DNA from 4 places in the Streptomyces sp. BI87 genome. Region 2 is predicted to be linked to each of the others. Evidence: riboswitches for the same ligand, from Rfam matches in the RefSeq annotation. Region 2 holds a riboswitch; each other region holds the start of a gene.
What was found. A riboswitch is a leader RNA that binds a small molecule or an ion and turns the genes downstream of it on or off. The one in region 2 is predicted to bind cobalamin.
Positions count from the first base shown of each region.

Region 1: another riboswitch for cobalamin. It lies ahead of OIM89_RS01485 (hypothetical protein); the one in region 2 lies ahead of OIM89_RS24630 (cobalamin biosynthesis protein).
Region 3: another riboswitch for cobalamin. It lies ahead of metE (5-methyltetrahydropteroyltriglutamate--homocysteine S-methyltransferase); the one in region 2 lies ahead of OIM89_RS24630 (cobalamin biosynthesis protein).
Region 4: another riboswitch for cobalamin. It lies ahead of OIM89_RS03955 (ABC transporter substrate-binding protein); the one in region 2 lies ahead of OIM89_RS24630 (cobalamin biosynthesis protein).

Region 1 is NZ_CP110079.1:349,587-353,212, reverse strand. Features, by position in the region: gene OIM89_RS01495 (TetR/AcrR family transcriptional regulator) at 383-982, opposite strand; partial or broken gene OIM89_RS01490 (malate synthase A) at 1,062-1,349, opposite strand; cobalamin riboswitch at 1,565-1,690, shown strand; gene OIM89_RS01485 (hypothetical protein) at 1,753-2,136, shown strand; gene OIM89_RS01480 ((2Fe-2S)-binding protein) at 2,133-2,855, shown strand; gene OIM89_RS01475 (protein kinase domain-containing protein) at 3,000-3,626, shown strand, end outside.
Region 2 is NZ_CP110079.1:5,528,775-5,532,400, forward strand. Features, by position in the region: gene OIM89_RS24625 (cobyric acid synthase) at 1-388, opposite strand, end outside; gene OIM89_RS24630 (cobalamin biosynthesis protein) at 385-1,371, opposite strand; cobalamin riboswitch at 1,497-1,628, opposite strand; gene OIM89_RS24635 (hypothetical protein) at 1,805-2,026, opposite strand; gene OIM89_RS24640 (inorganic phosphate transporter) at 2,058-3,338, opposite strand.
Region 3 is NZ_CP110079.1:1,139,960-1,143,585, forward strand. Features, by position in the region: gene metE (5-methyltetrahydropteroyltriglutamate--homocysteine S-methyltransferase) at 1-2,051, opposite strand, end outside; cobalamin riboswitch at 2,236-2,385, opposite strand; gene OIM89_RS04885 (hypothetical protein) at 2,490-2,684, opposite strand; gene OIM89_RS04890 (ATP-binding protein) at 2,681-3,088, opposite strand; gene OIM89_RS04895 (helix-turn-helix domain-containing protein) at 3,248-3,626, shown strand, end outside.
Region 4 is NZ_CP110079.1:924,417-928,042, reverse strand. Features, by position in the region: gene OIM89_RS03965 (ABC transporter ATP-binding protein) at 1-193, opposite strand, end outside; gene OIM89_RS03960 (FecCD family ABC transporter permease) at 190-1,251, opposite strand; gene OIM89_RS03955 (ABC transporter substrate-binding protein) at 1,248-2,300, opposite strand; cobalamin riboswitch at 2,360-2,552, opposite strand; gene OIM89_RS03950 (MMPL family transporter) at 2,611-3,626, opposite strand, start outside.

The DNA.
Region 1 (3,626 bases), 5.2 Mb from region 2:
GTTCGCGCGCGGCTTCCAGCAGCGCGGCCCGGCTGGCGTCCGCGTCGCGCTTCCTGCCCCGCGAGGGGCCCGAGGGTGCGGCCAATGGCTGGTCCGTTCCGTTCCGGCTCGCGGTTCAGTGCCGGTGATCGCGCCGGGCGATACCCGACGGGACCTCGGCCGTCCGTGCCCGCGGTGCGGGATGCCGGGTCACGACCGGCTCCGCCGCCGCGGAGGCGGAGCGGCGACCGGGCGGCAGTACGACGGCCACGACGTGGGAGTTCTGCCTGGGCGCCGTTGCCGTCAATGGATGTCATCGACCAATGACATTGGCTCCCGGATGGGGAGTGCGGGCCGGCCGGGCCGCCGGGGTGGCGCTCGCCCGGCGCTCGCCCGCCCGCGGCTACCGCCGGGTCTCGGGGTGGAGTGCCGGGGCGGTGTCGGACAGGGCGTGGACGGCCGTCGTCACCTGGGTGGTGACGGCCTCGGGCGTGGAGGCGTCGAGTTTGCCGTCGAGGTGGAGGAAGGCGAGGCCGTGGACGAGCGCCCAGACCGTGGTGGACAGGGCCTCCGTGTCGGCCCCCGGGAAGGTGGTGCGGACGACGGAGCGGACGTACTCGTGGATGGCGTTGGTCGCGGCGACCCGTTCCTCGCTGGTCGGGTCGCAGGGCTCGGCGAACATCGCGCGGAACAGGGCCGGGTGGTCCAGTGCGAACCGCACGTACGCGACGGCGACCGCGGCCAGTTCGTCGGGGGTCGAGGGAGCGGGGTGGGCCTGGGCCAGGTGCTCGGCGAGTTCGCGGTAGCCCTCGGCCGCGACGGCGGAGACCAGCGCCTCGCGGTCCGCGTAGTGGCGGTAGGGCGCCGTCGCCGACACCCCAGCGCGCCGGGCGACCGCGCGCAGGGAGAGGCCGGCGCCGCCGTCCTCCTCCAGGAGTTCGCGCGCGGCCCGCAGGCAGGCGGCGCGCAGGTCGCCGTGGTGGTAGGCGTTGGTCCTGGCCATGGGTCGTCCTTATGGGTGCAGAGTTCACATTCCCTTCGTGATGTGAACGATGTGTACATCGTAGTCGGTCGGTGCGGCGGGCGGCGTCGAGCAGGGTGAGCTGGCCGCTGATGATGTGGGCCCAGGTGGGGCGGGGGTGGTGCCGTCCTCGAAGACCGCCACCCGGACGTTGGCCCCGGAGGCCAGGGCCCGCACGGCGGTGCGGCGGTCAGGCGGGCCGACGGATCTCCCCGCTCCGGTCCTCCGTGCCCGGAGCAGTGCCCTGCCGGGGGCCGGTGAAGGTCGCGGTCAGCCGGCCCCCGAAGTCGCGGGCGGCCGGCGTGAGGATCTCGTCGTGACGGGCACCGGGTGCTGCGAGAACGGGCATCCGCTGGTCGCGGTCGGCCAGTTGGGCGCCGGTTGATCAGCTGCCGGGGTGGCGATACGGAGACTGGCGCTGACGCTGAGTCCATCAATTAGTGACGGCTGCCAACTCGTGCCCATCTTCCCGGCCGTTTCCGCCAAGGTCGCGAAGGCCGGGGGCCCTGGCGGACGGTCTGCCGCGCCGGATGGAAGGATGGCCCGGCAAACAGGCGACGGCGGACGAGGAAGCCGGTGGAAATCCGGCGCGGTCCCGCCACTGTGATCGGCGAGCACGTTCCGCAGATGCCACTGCCCTGCCGGGTGGGAAGGCGCGGAGCGGGCGGCGAGCCGAGAGCCAGGAGACTCACGCGGTCGCCTCCTCGACGGTTGACCGGGGCGGATCTCCCCGGAGAGAGGAACGATGCCGCGTGCCCGCCGACATCGCCCCCGTCCCACCCGGCCGCGAGCCGGTGCCCTGCCGCGTCGTCGTCTGCCGGGACTGCTGCTGCGGCACCCCCAAGATCACCGGGGTCGACCACGCCGCCCAGACCGCGCGCCTGCGCGCCCTGGTGCCGGTCCGGGTCTCCGCATGCCTCGACGTGTGCGAGCAGGCCAACGTCATCGTGGTCCAGCCCTCGGCCGAGGGGCGGGCCGCCGGTGCCCGGCCGGTCTGGTTCGGGCTGGTCAACGACCTGGACGCCACGGAGGACATAGCCGCCTGGGCCCGCGCCGGCGGCCCCGGCGTCGCTCCGCTGCCGGACATCCTCGACCTTTACATCGTCACGCCCCCGCGACGGCGTACGCCGTCGTGACCGGACCACGTGCCGTACGCCTGCCCGACGCCGCCCGCGCCCCGGCCGGAGCCGTGGCCGACGCCCTCTCCGAGGTGGCCCGCCTCGGCGGCTTCTTCGTGGTGCGCGTGGGCGGCCCCGACCGGGGCTGGCAGCCGCTCGCCCGTTCCTCGGCGAGCATCACCGACCTTGCCGAGGCGGTCGCGCGCCGCCACCGCACCGACGAGCCGCGCGTCGGTGTCTCCATCGCCCAGCTCGGTCACGCCGCCCGGCTCTGGTCGCCCGTCCTCGCCACCGCCGTCCGGCACGGGATCGTGCTCGACCTCGACGGCCTCCAGCGGGCCGACGACGGACCGGCGCTGCGGCTGCCGAGGGCGGCCGGCTGGTACGCCGACGCGCTGGGCGACCTCGCCGCACCCGCCCTGTACGCGCAGGTGACGCGGCAACTCCGGGCGCTGGCCGAGGGCCTGCGGGTCAAGGTCGCCCCGCGCCTGCTGGACGGGAACTCCGCCTCGGCCCTGGTGGAGGCGGCCCGCGCCCTGCTGGCCGCCGACCCCGCCGCACGCGAGGCCCTCACCGCCCTCACCGGGCGCCTGCTGGACACCGGGCACCTGCGGGGCACCGGTGCGACGACCGGCCCCGGCCTCGGCTTCCGCCGCCGCAGCTGCTGCCTGTACTACCGCGCGCCGAACGGGACGAAGTGCGGCGACTGCGGGCTTGCGGGGACGGGCGTGCCCTGACCTCCACCGCTCGGCGAGAGGGCCGGGAGCCGGCCCCGCCCCACCCGCGTTGCCCGCGGGGATCGCGCTCCGGCTAGTTTGGGGCGAGATAGGTACGCGGCCCCGTGGTGGCAGAGATGCCCGGGGGAGGGGAGTTCCGGAAGAGTGTCGCTGCGCGGAAGTGACCCGGCCGAGATCGGTGGCTATCCGCTCGAGGCGCGGCTCGGGTCGGGGGGAATGGGCACGGTCTTCCTGGCCCGGACGAGCTCGGGGCGGCCCGTCGCGATCAAGCTGATCCACCAGCAGTTCGCGGGGGACGAGGAGTTCCGCATCCGCTTCCGGCAGGAGGTGGCCGCGGCGCGGCGGGTCAGCGGCGCGTTCACCGCCGCCGTGGTCGACGCCGCCCCCGAGGCCGAGCAGCCCTGGATGGCGACGACGTACATCGAGGGGGCGACCCTCGCCGAGCACATCGCCGCTGCCGGACCACTGGACGGCGTGGAGCTGCGGAGGCTGGCCATCGGGCTGGCGGAGGCGCTGCGTGACATCCACCGCGTCGGTGTCGTCCACCGCGACCTGAAGCCCTCCAACGTCGTGCTCTCGGCCGAGGGCCCGCGCGTCATCGACTTCGGCATCTCGCGCGCCGCCGACCAGCAGACCCTGACGATGACGGGCCGGGTCATCGGGACGCCGCCCTTCATGTCGCCGGAGCAGTTGCAGGCGCCGCGCGGGGTGGGGCCCGCCTCCGACATCTTCTCGCTGGGGACGCTGCTGGTGTACGCGGCCACCGGCAGC
Region 2 (3,626 bases):
GGACCGGCTCCAGCAGTGCCTCCCGGCGGCCCCCCGACACCGCCCGGGCCGGCTCGTCCGGGCGTACCGAGCCGAAGAAACCCCGGGCGCTCAGCTCCCCGACCGGCTTGCCGAGCAGCACCACCTGGCTGGAGCGGTCGCCGCCGGGCTTGAGCAGCACCGGGTTCATCAGCGCCGTCGGCTCCACGCGGGCCGCCTGGGCCTGCATCGCCTGGGCCCGGCCGATCTCCGCGCCCTCCCTGGTCACGAACGAGTTGAGGGACATGTTCTGCCCCTTGAACGGCGCCACCTTCACCCCGCGCCGCGCCAGCCACCGGCAGATGCCGGCCGTCAGCACGCTCTTCCCGGCGTCCGAGGTGGTCCCCGCGATCAGCACTCCGCCGCTCATGCCCCTGCCCCTCCCTGTCCTGTCGCCGCGCGCCGTGCGCGCCCGCGTATCGCTCCGGCGGCCAGCCGCGCGCCGGCCCCCGCGACCAGCGCCAGCGCGCCGATTCGCCGGGAGAGCCGGGCGGCCCGCTCGATGTCACCGGGCCGCACCGCGCGGCCCGAGCCGCCCAGCACGGGCCGGTGCTCGGTCCGCCCGCCGTAGGTGAGGGTGCCGCCGAGCCGTACGCCCAGCGCCCCGGCGAACGCCGCCTCGACCGGGCCCGCGTTGGGGCTCGGGTGGCGGTGCGCGTCGGACCGCCAGGCGCGCAGGGCGCCGCGCGGGTCGGGCCCGGCGAGGACGGCGAGGGCCGCCGTGAGCCGGGCCCCCGGGTACCCGACGGCGTCGTCGAGGCGGGCCGAGGCCCAGCCGAACCGGCGCAGCCGGGGCGACTTGTGGCCGACCATCGCGTCCAGCGTGTTGACGGCCCGGAAGCCGGCCAGTCCCGGGACGCCAGCGACCGCGCCCCACACCAGGGCACCGACCACCGCGTCCGAGGTGTTCTCGGCGACCGACTCGACCACCGCCCGGGCCAGCGCGTCCGCGTCCAGCGCCTCGGGGTCGCGCCCGCAGAGCCGGGGCAGCAGCCGCCGGGCCTCGGCCACGTCCCCGGCCTCCAGGGCAGCGCCGATCAGCCGGGCCTCGCGCACCAGCGAGGTGCCGCCGACCACCGCCCAGGTCGTGGCGGCGGTCAGCGCGACGGCCGCGCACGGGTGAGGTCGGACGGCCCGGGCGGCCAGCGCGGCCCCGGCGGTGACGCCTCCGGCGCAGAGCGCGGTGTGCAGCGCGCCCCAGCCCCGGTGGTCGTGGAACAGGCGCCGCTCGACGGCCGATGCGGCCCGGCCGAAGAGGGCCACGGGGTGGCCCCGGCGGGGGTCGGCGAAGAGGGCGTCGGCCAGCAGTCCGGCGGTGGCGCCGTACGCGAAGACGCGGTCGGCACGGTCCACGGGGCTCAGCCCGTTCGGCGCTCGGCGTACCGGGGGAGCAGGTCAGGGGGCGGCGACGGGCAGCCACGCATGGCGGTGTGTCCTCACTCAGGGTCCGCGCCCTGGTTCGACGTGACCGGGGGCGAGAGTCTCCTGGCTTCCGGATCGGCGGCATCCCCTGGCCTTCCAGCCCCAGATCGGGGGCCGTGGCGCTGGGCGGAGATGCCGCTCCCCGGTGACAGTGGCGGGACCGCGCCGGATTCTCACCGGCTTCCTCTGCTGCCTCCGTGTTTCGGCCCGGGCAGTCCACCACGCTCCCGGAACACCAGTCAACTCACCGTTGACCTGCGACGAAGAGTGTGTGGAGCCCCACAGCCGGGGCCGGTGCGCGGATACGCCGAAGGGCGGGCCGGACGGCGTACGTCCGGCCCGCCCTTCCCGGCGGGTGGTGGCCCTAGGCCACGATGATGTAGATCCCGTAGGCGACCGCCGCCGCGCAGAGCGCGAAGCAGAGGTAGCCGCCGGCCTTCGCCGCGACACCCGACCCGCCGCCCTGGGCCCCGCTCGCGGCCTTGGAGAGGCCCACGATGCCCAGGGTGAAGAAGCCGACGAGCGCGACGGTGACCACGAGGCTCACGCCGAAGACGGAGCCGAGAGCTGCCCAGTCGATGTTCATGGTGAGGTGTCCTTACGTACGCGAGGCCGGGTCAGACCTTGGCCGGCCGGGCGGCCGGTTCGGTCGTGGCGGAGGAGTGGCCGGGCTGGGCCGGGATCGACCCGAGCGGGGAGCCGTCCGCCTCCTCGGAGGCGACAGCCGCGCCGGTGGGCGGCGGGGCCACGGAGGCCATCGCCTGGGTGACGACGCCCGAGGGCTCGTCCCGCACCGGGTCCACGTCGTTGACGTTGTCGTGGGTGACGGGGGAGCGGCGCGAGCGGAGCCAGATCGCGAAGGACCCGCCGACCAGCAGGACCGCGGTGGCGGCGACGCCCCAGTCGCCCTGCTTGGTGAGGAGTTCGGCGGCCGCGCCGACCAGGGCGGCGGCCGGCAGGGTCAGACCCCAGGCGACGAACATCCGGGTGGCGGTCGACCAGCGGACCACGCCGCCCTTGCGGCCGAGGCCCGCACCCATCACCGCGCCGGAGCACGACTGGGTGGTGGAGAGGGAGAAGCCCAGGTGGGAGGAGGCCAGGATGACCGTCGCGGCGCTGGTCTGGGCGGCGAAGCCCTGCGGCGGCGTGAGATCGGTGAGGCCCTTGCCCATGGTCCGGATGATGCGCCAGCCGCCCAGGTACGTACCGAGCGCGATGGCGACACCGGCGGAGACGATGACCCACATCGGGGGGTTGGAGCCGGGGGCGAGGACACCGCCGGTGACCAGGGCGAGGGTGATGACACCCATCGTCTTCTGGGCGTCGTTGGTGCCGTGCGCCAGCGAGACCAGGCCGGCCGAGGCGATCTGCCCGGCGCGGTAGCCCTTGGCGGTGGACTTCTCGTCCACGTTCCGGTTGATCCGGAAGGTCAGCCGGGTGGCGAGCATCGCGGCGAGGCCGGCGACGAGCGGCGCGGCGATCGCGGGCAGCAGCACCTTGGTGACGACGGTGCCGCCGTTGACGGAGGACCAGCCCGCCGACATCACCGCGGCGCCGATGAGGCCGCCGAAGAGCGCGTGCGAGGAGCTCGACGGCAGGCCGACGAGCCAGGTCAGAAGATTCCACAGAATGGCGCCTACGAGGGCGGCGAAGATGACTTCTGTCTTCAGGCCGTCCTCGTTGATGAGTCCGCCGGAGATCGTCTTGGCGACCTCCACGGAGAGGAACGCGCCGACGAGGTTGAGCACGGCGGACATCGCCACCGCGGCCTTGGGCCTCATCGCGCCGGTCGAGATGGTGGTGGCCATCGCGTTGGCTGTGTCGTGGAAACCGTTCGTGAAGTCGAACACGAGAGCGGTCACGATCACGATCCCGAGGAGAAGCGTGATGTGTTCCATTTACCCGGACTTCTGTGGGACGTCGTTGGCTCGTTGAACGTAGGGGCGCTGAGTGAACGGAAGATGAACTGGGGCAGGCAACGTGGTGACCCGAAACGGAGCCCCCTCGGCCGCCTCACCCCCAGCCCCGCCCCGACCCCTTGGGAGAGCGGGCCGGGGTACCCCTACCGCCCCGGGACACGGGCCCCCGGCGTGGTTCCCGCAGCCGCCCGATGTGAGGCAGCTCGCACCGGAGACAGGGGGACGGGGCGCCGAAACGGAATGGGGCGCGTGCCCCGGCACACGCCC
Region 3 (3,626 bases), 4.4 Mb from region 2:
GAGCGGGCCGCCTCCAGGCTGATGACGTCGGCGTCGAGGTCGTCGATGGCCCGCACGATGTCGCCGAACTCCGCGTAGCACATGTGCGTGTGGATCTGGGTGGCCGGCGCCACGCCGCCGGTGGTGAGCCGGAAGGCGCGCGTCGCCCACGCCAGGTAGGCGGGCCGGTCGGCGGCGCGCAGCGGCAGCGTCTCCCGCAGCGCCGGCTCGTCGACCTGGATCACCGCGGTCCCGGCCGCCTCCAGGTCGGCCACCTCGTCCCGCAGCGCCAGCGCCACCTGCGCGGCGGTCTCCCCGAGCGGCTGGTCGTCCCGGACGAAGGACCAGGCCAGCATGGTGACGGGCCCGGTCAGCATCCCCTTGACCGGCCGCTCGGTGAGCGACTGGGCGTACGTCGTCCAGCCCACCGTCATCGGCGCGGGCCGGGAGATGTCCCCGGCCAGGACCGGCGGCCGCACGTACCGGGTGCCGTACGACTGGACCCAGCCGTGCCGGGTGGCGAGGTAGCCGGTGAGCTGCTCGGCGAAGTACTGGACCATGTCGTTGCGCTCGGCCTCGCCGTGCACCAGGACGTCGATCCCCGCCTTCTCCTGGAAGGCGATGACCTCGGCGATCTCCGCGGCGATGCGCTCCTCGTACCCGGCCGCGTCGATCCGGCCCGCCCGCAGGTCGGCGCGGGCCGCGCGCACCTCGCCGGTCTGCGGGAACGAGCCGATGGTCGTGGTGGGCAGCAGCGGCAGCCGCAGCCGCTCGCGCTGGGCGACGGCACGCTCCGGGTACGGCTGGGGGCGGCGCGCGTCGGCCTCGGTGACGGCGGCGGTCCTGGCGCGGACGGCCGGGTCGCGGGTGAGCGGGGAGTCGGCGCGGGAGGCGAGGGCGGCCCGGTTGGCGGCGATCTCGGCGCCGATCGCGCCGGTGCCCTGGGCGAGGCCCTTGGCCAGGGTGACGATCTCGGCGGTCTTCTGCCGGGCGAAGGCGAGCCAGCGCAGGATCTGCGGGTCGAGCTCGCGTTCGGGCGCGGTGTCGAGCGGGACGTGCAGCAGGGAGCAGGAGGCGGCGACGTCGACGCGGCCGGCGAGGCCGAGCAGGGTGGCGAGGGTGGCCAGCGACTTCTCGTGGTCGTTGATCCAGATGTTGCGGCCGTTGACGACGCCCGCGACGAGCCGCTTGCCGGGCAGGCCGCCGACGGCGGCGAGGTCGTCGAGGTTGGCGGCGGCGGCCTCGGTGAAGTCCAGCGCCAGCCCCTCGACCGGAGCCTTGGCCAGCACCGGCAGTGCCTCCCCGAGCCGGTCGAAGTACGAGGCGACCAGCAGCTTGGGCCGGTCGGTGAGGGCGCCGAGGTCGCGGTAGGCGCGGGCGGCGGCGTTGAGCTCGGCCGGGGTGCGGTCCTGGACGAGTGCGGGCTCGTCCAGCTGGACCCACTCGGCCCCGGCGGCCCGCAGGTCGCCCAGGACCTCGGCGTAGACCGGGAGGAGCCGGTCGAGCAGGGTGAGCGGCTCGAACTCCTCGGCGACGCCGGGGGCGGGCTTGGCGAGCAGCAGGTAGGTGACGGGGCCGACGAGGACCGGGCGGGCGGTGTGGCCGAGGGCGAGCGCCTCGGCCAGTTCGGCGACCTGCTTGCCGGAGTCGGCGGTGAAGACGGTGTCCGGGCCGAGTTCGGGAACCAGGTAGTGGTAGTTGGTGTCGAACCACTTGGTCATCTCCAGCGGCGCCACGTCCTGGTTGCCGCGCGCCATGGCGAAGTACCCGTCGAGCGGATCGGCGTCGACGGCCGCCCGGTGGCGCGGGGGAACGGCGCCGACCATGACGCTGGTGTCCAGGACGTGGTCGTAGTACGAGAAGTCACCAGTGGGCACCTCGTCGATGCCGGCCTCGGCGAGCTGGGCCCAGTTGGCGCGGCGCAGCCCCGCCGCCGTCTCCTTGAGGGCGTCGGCGCCGACGCGGCCCTTCCAGTACCCCTCGACGGCCTTCTTCAGTTCCCGGTGCTGTCCCTGGCGGGGGTAGCCGTACACGGTCGACCGTGCTGCCGCGGCTGCGGACTTCGCTGTCACGGAACTCTCCTTCGCGAGATGTCTCCTGCATCCTGGCGACAGGACGGGGACGCGAAGGGATGACGGACCGGACGGCGAGTCCCACGCCCGAGGGCGCGCCCGTCCGTCCGCTTTGTGCTCCTCCGACCCGCCCACGAGGTCACCGGGATGTCCGCACACGGATCGCCGTGCGCGGGCAACGGGCAGGTCTTCGGACTCGCGGGCACATCCGCCGAGGCGGACCCCTACTGGCCGTCGCTTCCCGGACCCGTTCCCCGGACCCAGTGCGTATGACGGCGTTCGTTCCCACTCACCGCTGCGGGGCAGTCCCGGATTCCCACCGGGTTCCCTCTTACGACACCCCGCCTGGCGGACGGGGCGAACCAGCTGCACGGGGCAGCCTAGCTGGGGGTGGGCGGGTCGCGGGTGTGGGTGTTCACATGACGGAACGCCGCGTCTCTACAGGCGTTCCCGCGTCTCCTCCCTGGACGCCAGCAGCGTCAGTCGCCCGGGCCGTTCGGAGGTCCTCCGCTCCACTCCGCGCTCGGGCCGCAGCACCCACCCCGTGCCGCCGCGTACATCGGTGGCGATCCCGCGCCGGTCCGCCTCCTCGTCGTGGACCAGGTCGCCGGCCCACGGATTACGCCCGCTCATCGCTCGCCCTCCAGCTCCGCCCAGACCCGCTTCCCCCACGGCAACAGCTCGGTCCCCCACTCGGCCGCCAGCGCCTCCACGAGCACCAGGCCGCGCCCGGCCTCGTCCTCGGGGCCCGCCGTCCCGCGCACCGGCCGCTGCTTCGAGAAGTCGACGACTCCGAGGCGCACGCGGTACTCGGCGGGCCGCTCGACGGTCACCCGGATGGACTCCCGCCGGGCGTGCCGCACGGAGTTGGCCACCAGCTCGGTGATGATCACGGCGGCGTCGGCGGCCAGGAGATCAAGGCCCCAGGCGTGGAGCGAGGTACGCACGAGACGGCGGGCCAGGGCGGCACTCTCGGGTTCGCGGGGGAGGCTTTCGCTGTAGCCGGGACACCCCGTGGGATGGGCTGTGGTGGTCATGGCCATCAGGACCCCTCGCTTCAAAGGCTGCACGTCACTGAGTGAACGACGCCTCATGACGGCCCGTGAGGAAAAGCTGCCTGCATCGCGCTCTCGGAGAGCCGGAAATTTCGCGTGATCCACAGCACTTCGCACCCTCTGTCCCGCTACCTTGGCGTCGTGGCAGCGAACACGTACCTGGCGGAGGCGCTCACAGAGGCGGGGCACACCCAGGAAGAGCTGGCGGAGGCTGTGAACGACTACCTCCGGGCCCTCGGCAGGGCAGGCACCGTCAGCGATCGCACAGTGCGCAACTGGCTCACCGGAAAGACTCGTTGGCCCCACCCTCGGCAGCGAGAAGCCCTGGAGGCAGTATTCAGTCGTACCGCCGAGGAACTGGGATTCACCCCTCCGGCGGGTCGACGAAGCCCTACCAGGACGGAGGCACCTGTGCACCGCAGGAACTTCCTGGCCGCCGCGACAGGCACGACTACAGCCGCCGCCATGCCTCTGATCACTTCCCGGCCGTACTCGGTCGGTACCACTGATGTGATCCGAC
Region 4 (3,626 bases), 4.6 Mb from region 2:
GCGCGAGCAGCCCGGCCAGCAGCCGCAGCAGCGTCGACTTGCCGGAGCCGTTGGGCCCGATGAGCCCCACCGTGCTGCCGGCGCGCGCCTCCAGGTCGACGCCGTCGAGGACGAGCCGACCGCCGGCCGACCGCGTGACCCGCTCGGCCCGGAGCGCCGGCCCGTCGTCGGGAAGTGCCTCGCGGCCGGTCATGAGGGCCTCCGGGTGCGGTACATGATGAGGACGAAGGCGGGCACGCCGATCAGCGAGGTCACCACGCCGACCGGGATCTCCTGCGGCGCCAGCACGGTCCGGGCCAGGGTGTCCACCCAGACCAGGAAGACCGCGCCGCTCAGCGCCGCCACCGGCAGCAGCCGGCCGTGCAGGGTGCCGACCAGGGCGCGGGCCGCGTGCGGCAGCACCAGGCCGACGAAGCCGATCGCGCCGGCCGCGCTGACCAGCGCGGCGGTGAGCAGCGCGGTGACGCTCAGCAGGATCAGCCGGGTGCGCGTCACGGAGACGCCGAGCGCGGCGGCGCTCTCCGCGCCGAAGGCGAAGGCGTCGAGCTGGACGGCCCGCGCCCCGCACACCACCAGCGCCACCACCAGCACCGCCAGGCACGCCCACACGTCGGTCCAGGTGGCCCCCGAGAGGCTGCCGAGCAGCCAGAAGAGGAGGCCCCGGGTCTGCTCGGCGTCGGCGGCGAACATCACGACGAACGAGGTGAGCGCCGAGAAGAGCTGCATGCCCGCGACCCCCGAGAGCACCACCCGGTCGGTGGTGCCGCCCAGACTGTGGCTGAGCAGCAGCACCAGCCCGAAGGAGACCAGCGCGCCGAGGAAGGCGCCGGTGGAGATCGAGAGCGCGCCGCCGCCGAGGCCGAGGACGACCACCGCGACCGCGCCCGTGGAGGCGCCGGAGGAGACGCCGAGGACGAACGGGTCGGCCAGCGGATTGCGCAGCAGCGACTGCATGACCACGCCGCAGACCGCGAGCCCGGCCCCGCAGACCGCCGCCAGCACGGTGCGCGGCAGCCGCAGCTCCCAGACGATGCCCTCGCGGACGGGCGTCAGCCCGCTCTCGCCGTCGCCGAAGCGCGAGGCGACGACCGCCCACACGTCGGGGACCGAGACCCGGGCCGGGCCGATGGTGATGGCGACCGAGACGGAGGCCAGCAGCAGCGCGAGCGCGAGGAGGCCGAGCGTCCACGCCCCCGGCCGCCGCCGCGTCCGCTCCTTCCCGGTGGGGGGCCGCGCGGCGGTGGGGGTCACTTGGCGAACCCGAACTCACGCAGCTTGGCGGCGACTTCCTCGATGCCGTCGACGGTGCGGATCGAGGGGTTCATCGCGGCGCCGCTCAGCAGCACGTACCGCTTCTCCTTCACCGCCGTCATGGTGCGGGTGGCCGGGTTGGACTCCAGGAAGGCGATCTTCTTGGCAGCGCTCTCCGCCGTCTGCGACTTGCGGGTCAGGTCGCCGATGACCAGCACGTCGGGGTCGTGGTCGGCGACCGTCTCCCAGTTGATCTGCGGCCACTCGGCCTGGGTGTCGTCGAAGACGTTCTTCGCCCCGACGGCCTCGGTGATGATGCCGGGGGCGCCGCAGCAGCCGCCCATGTACGGCGCCTCGGCGTTGGCGAACCAGTAGAGCAGGGTGGGGCGTTCGTCCTCGGGCGCCTTCTTCGTGCTGAGCCCGTCGGTGGCCTTCTCGGCGCGCCGGGCGAGGTCGGCGACGAGCTTCTCTCCGCGCTCCTCGACGCCGAAGACCTTCGCCAGGTCGGTGACCTCGCCGTGGATGGCGGCCATGGTCAGCGGTTCGTCCCGGGAGCCGTCGCCGTCGCCGGTGTGGGACTTGGCGCAGTCGGCGGGCGAGACGTACGTGCCCACACCGAGGTCCTCGAAGGCCTTGCGGGTGGCGACGCCGCCCTTGCCGAGGGTCGACTCGAAGGAGGCGGTGACGAAGTCGGGTTCCTGGTCGAGGACCCTCTCGAAGGAGGGGTTGTTGTCGGCCAGCCGCTTGACCTTGGCGTTCTCCTTGGCCAGGTGGGGGAGGACCGGGTCGGTCCAGGTGGCGGTGCCTGCCATCCGGTCGGCGAGGCCGAGCGAGAGCAGGATCTCGGTGGAGTCCTGGTTGAGCGAGACGGCGCGCTCCGGCGGCTGCTCGACGGTGAGGGTGCGGCCGCAGTTCTCCAGCGTGGTCGCCTTGGCGCCCTTGGCGTCGCCGGCCGGCTGGGAGGCACCCCCTCCGCACGCGGTGAGCAGCAGGCCGAGGACGGCGCAGGAGGCGGCGAGGGAGGTTGGGCGGAAGGGCGCAACAGGCACAGGGGTGCGGCTTTCGGTGTCGAGGCTCGGTCGCGAAGCCTGGCGTACAGGAACCCCGTCCGTACGGACGGAGGGCCAGCAGGTCTTCGGACTCGGGGTCGTCCGGACGGCGCGCCTTCCCGGGGGCTGCCCCAGTGGCGTCCTGCGCCGCCCGTCGCCCTCACCGCTGCGCGTCAGTTCCGGGTTCGCACCGGATTCCCTGACCCGTTCGCATCGAGATGCGCGGGTACGACTGGCGTGCGAAAGCTAGCACAGCGGACCTCCCGCGCCCGGGGGCGGGGGAGGTCCGTGGTGCGCGTACGGCCTGCGGTTATGCGGGGGTGCGGGGCTCGCCCGCGGCCTCCTTCGCGGGCTGGGCCCGGCGGCTGAGTGCCCCCGGCCACCAGGAGGCGGAGCCGATGTCGCGGACCAGGGCGGGGACCAGCAGGGAGCGGACCACCAGGGTGTCGAGCAGCACGCCGAAGGCGACGATGAAGGCGATCTGGGCGAGGAAGGCCAGCGGGATCACGCCGAGCGCCGCGAAGGTCGCCGCCAGGACCACGCCGGCCGAGGTGATGACACCGCCGGTGGTGGTCAGGCCGCGCCGGACGCCCTCCCGGGAGCCGTGCAGCGCGGTCTCCTCGCGGACCCGGGACATCAGGAAGATGTTGTAGTCGACGCCGAGGGCCACCAGGAAGACGAAGCCGTAGAGCGGGACGGAGGCGTCGGTTCCGGAGAAGCCGAAGACGTGGGTGAAGACCAGCGAGGCGATGCCGAGGGTGGCGGCGAAGTTCAGCGCCACGGTGAGCACCAGGAGCAGCGGCGTCACCAGCGAGCGGAGCAGCGCGATGAGGATGACCAGGATGATCGCCAGCACCACCGGCATGATCAGGTTCCGGTCGGCCTCGGCGGTGCGCTGGGTGTCGTACTGCTGGGCGGTGTAGCCGCCGACCACGGCGTCGGCGCCGTCCACCGCGTGCACGGCGGTGCGCAGCCGGGCCACGGTCTCCTTGGCGGCGTCGCTGTCCGCGCCGTCCTGGAGGGTGGCGTCGATCCGCACCCGGCCGTCCACGACGCGCGGTGCGCCGCCGCCGGGCCGCCCCGACTCGGTGACCGGCGCGACCGAGGCGACGCCCTCCGTCTTCTCGGCGGCCGCGACCACCTCGTCCACCTGGCCGACGTCGGCGATGACGACGGCCGGGTTGCCGGCGCCGCCCGGGAAGTGACGGCTCAGCGTCTCCTGGGCGGAGACCGAGGGCGCGTCGTTGACGAAGATCTCGTCCAGCGGGACGCCCCGGCTGGTCAGCGTCGGGGCGAAGGCCGCGCAGGCCACGAGGGCGGCCAGGG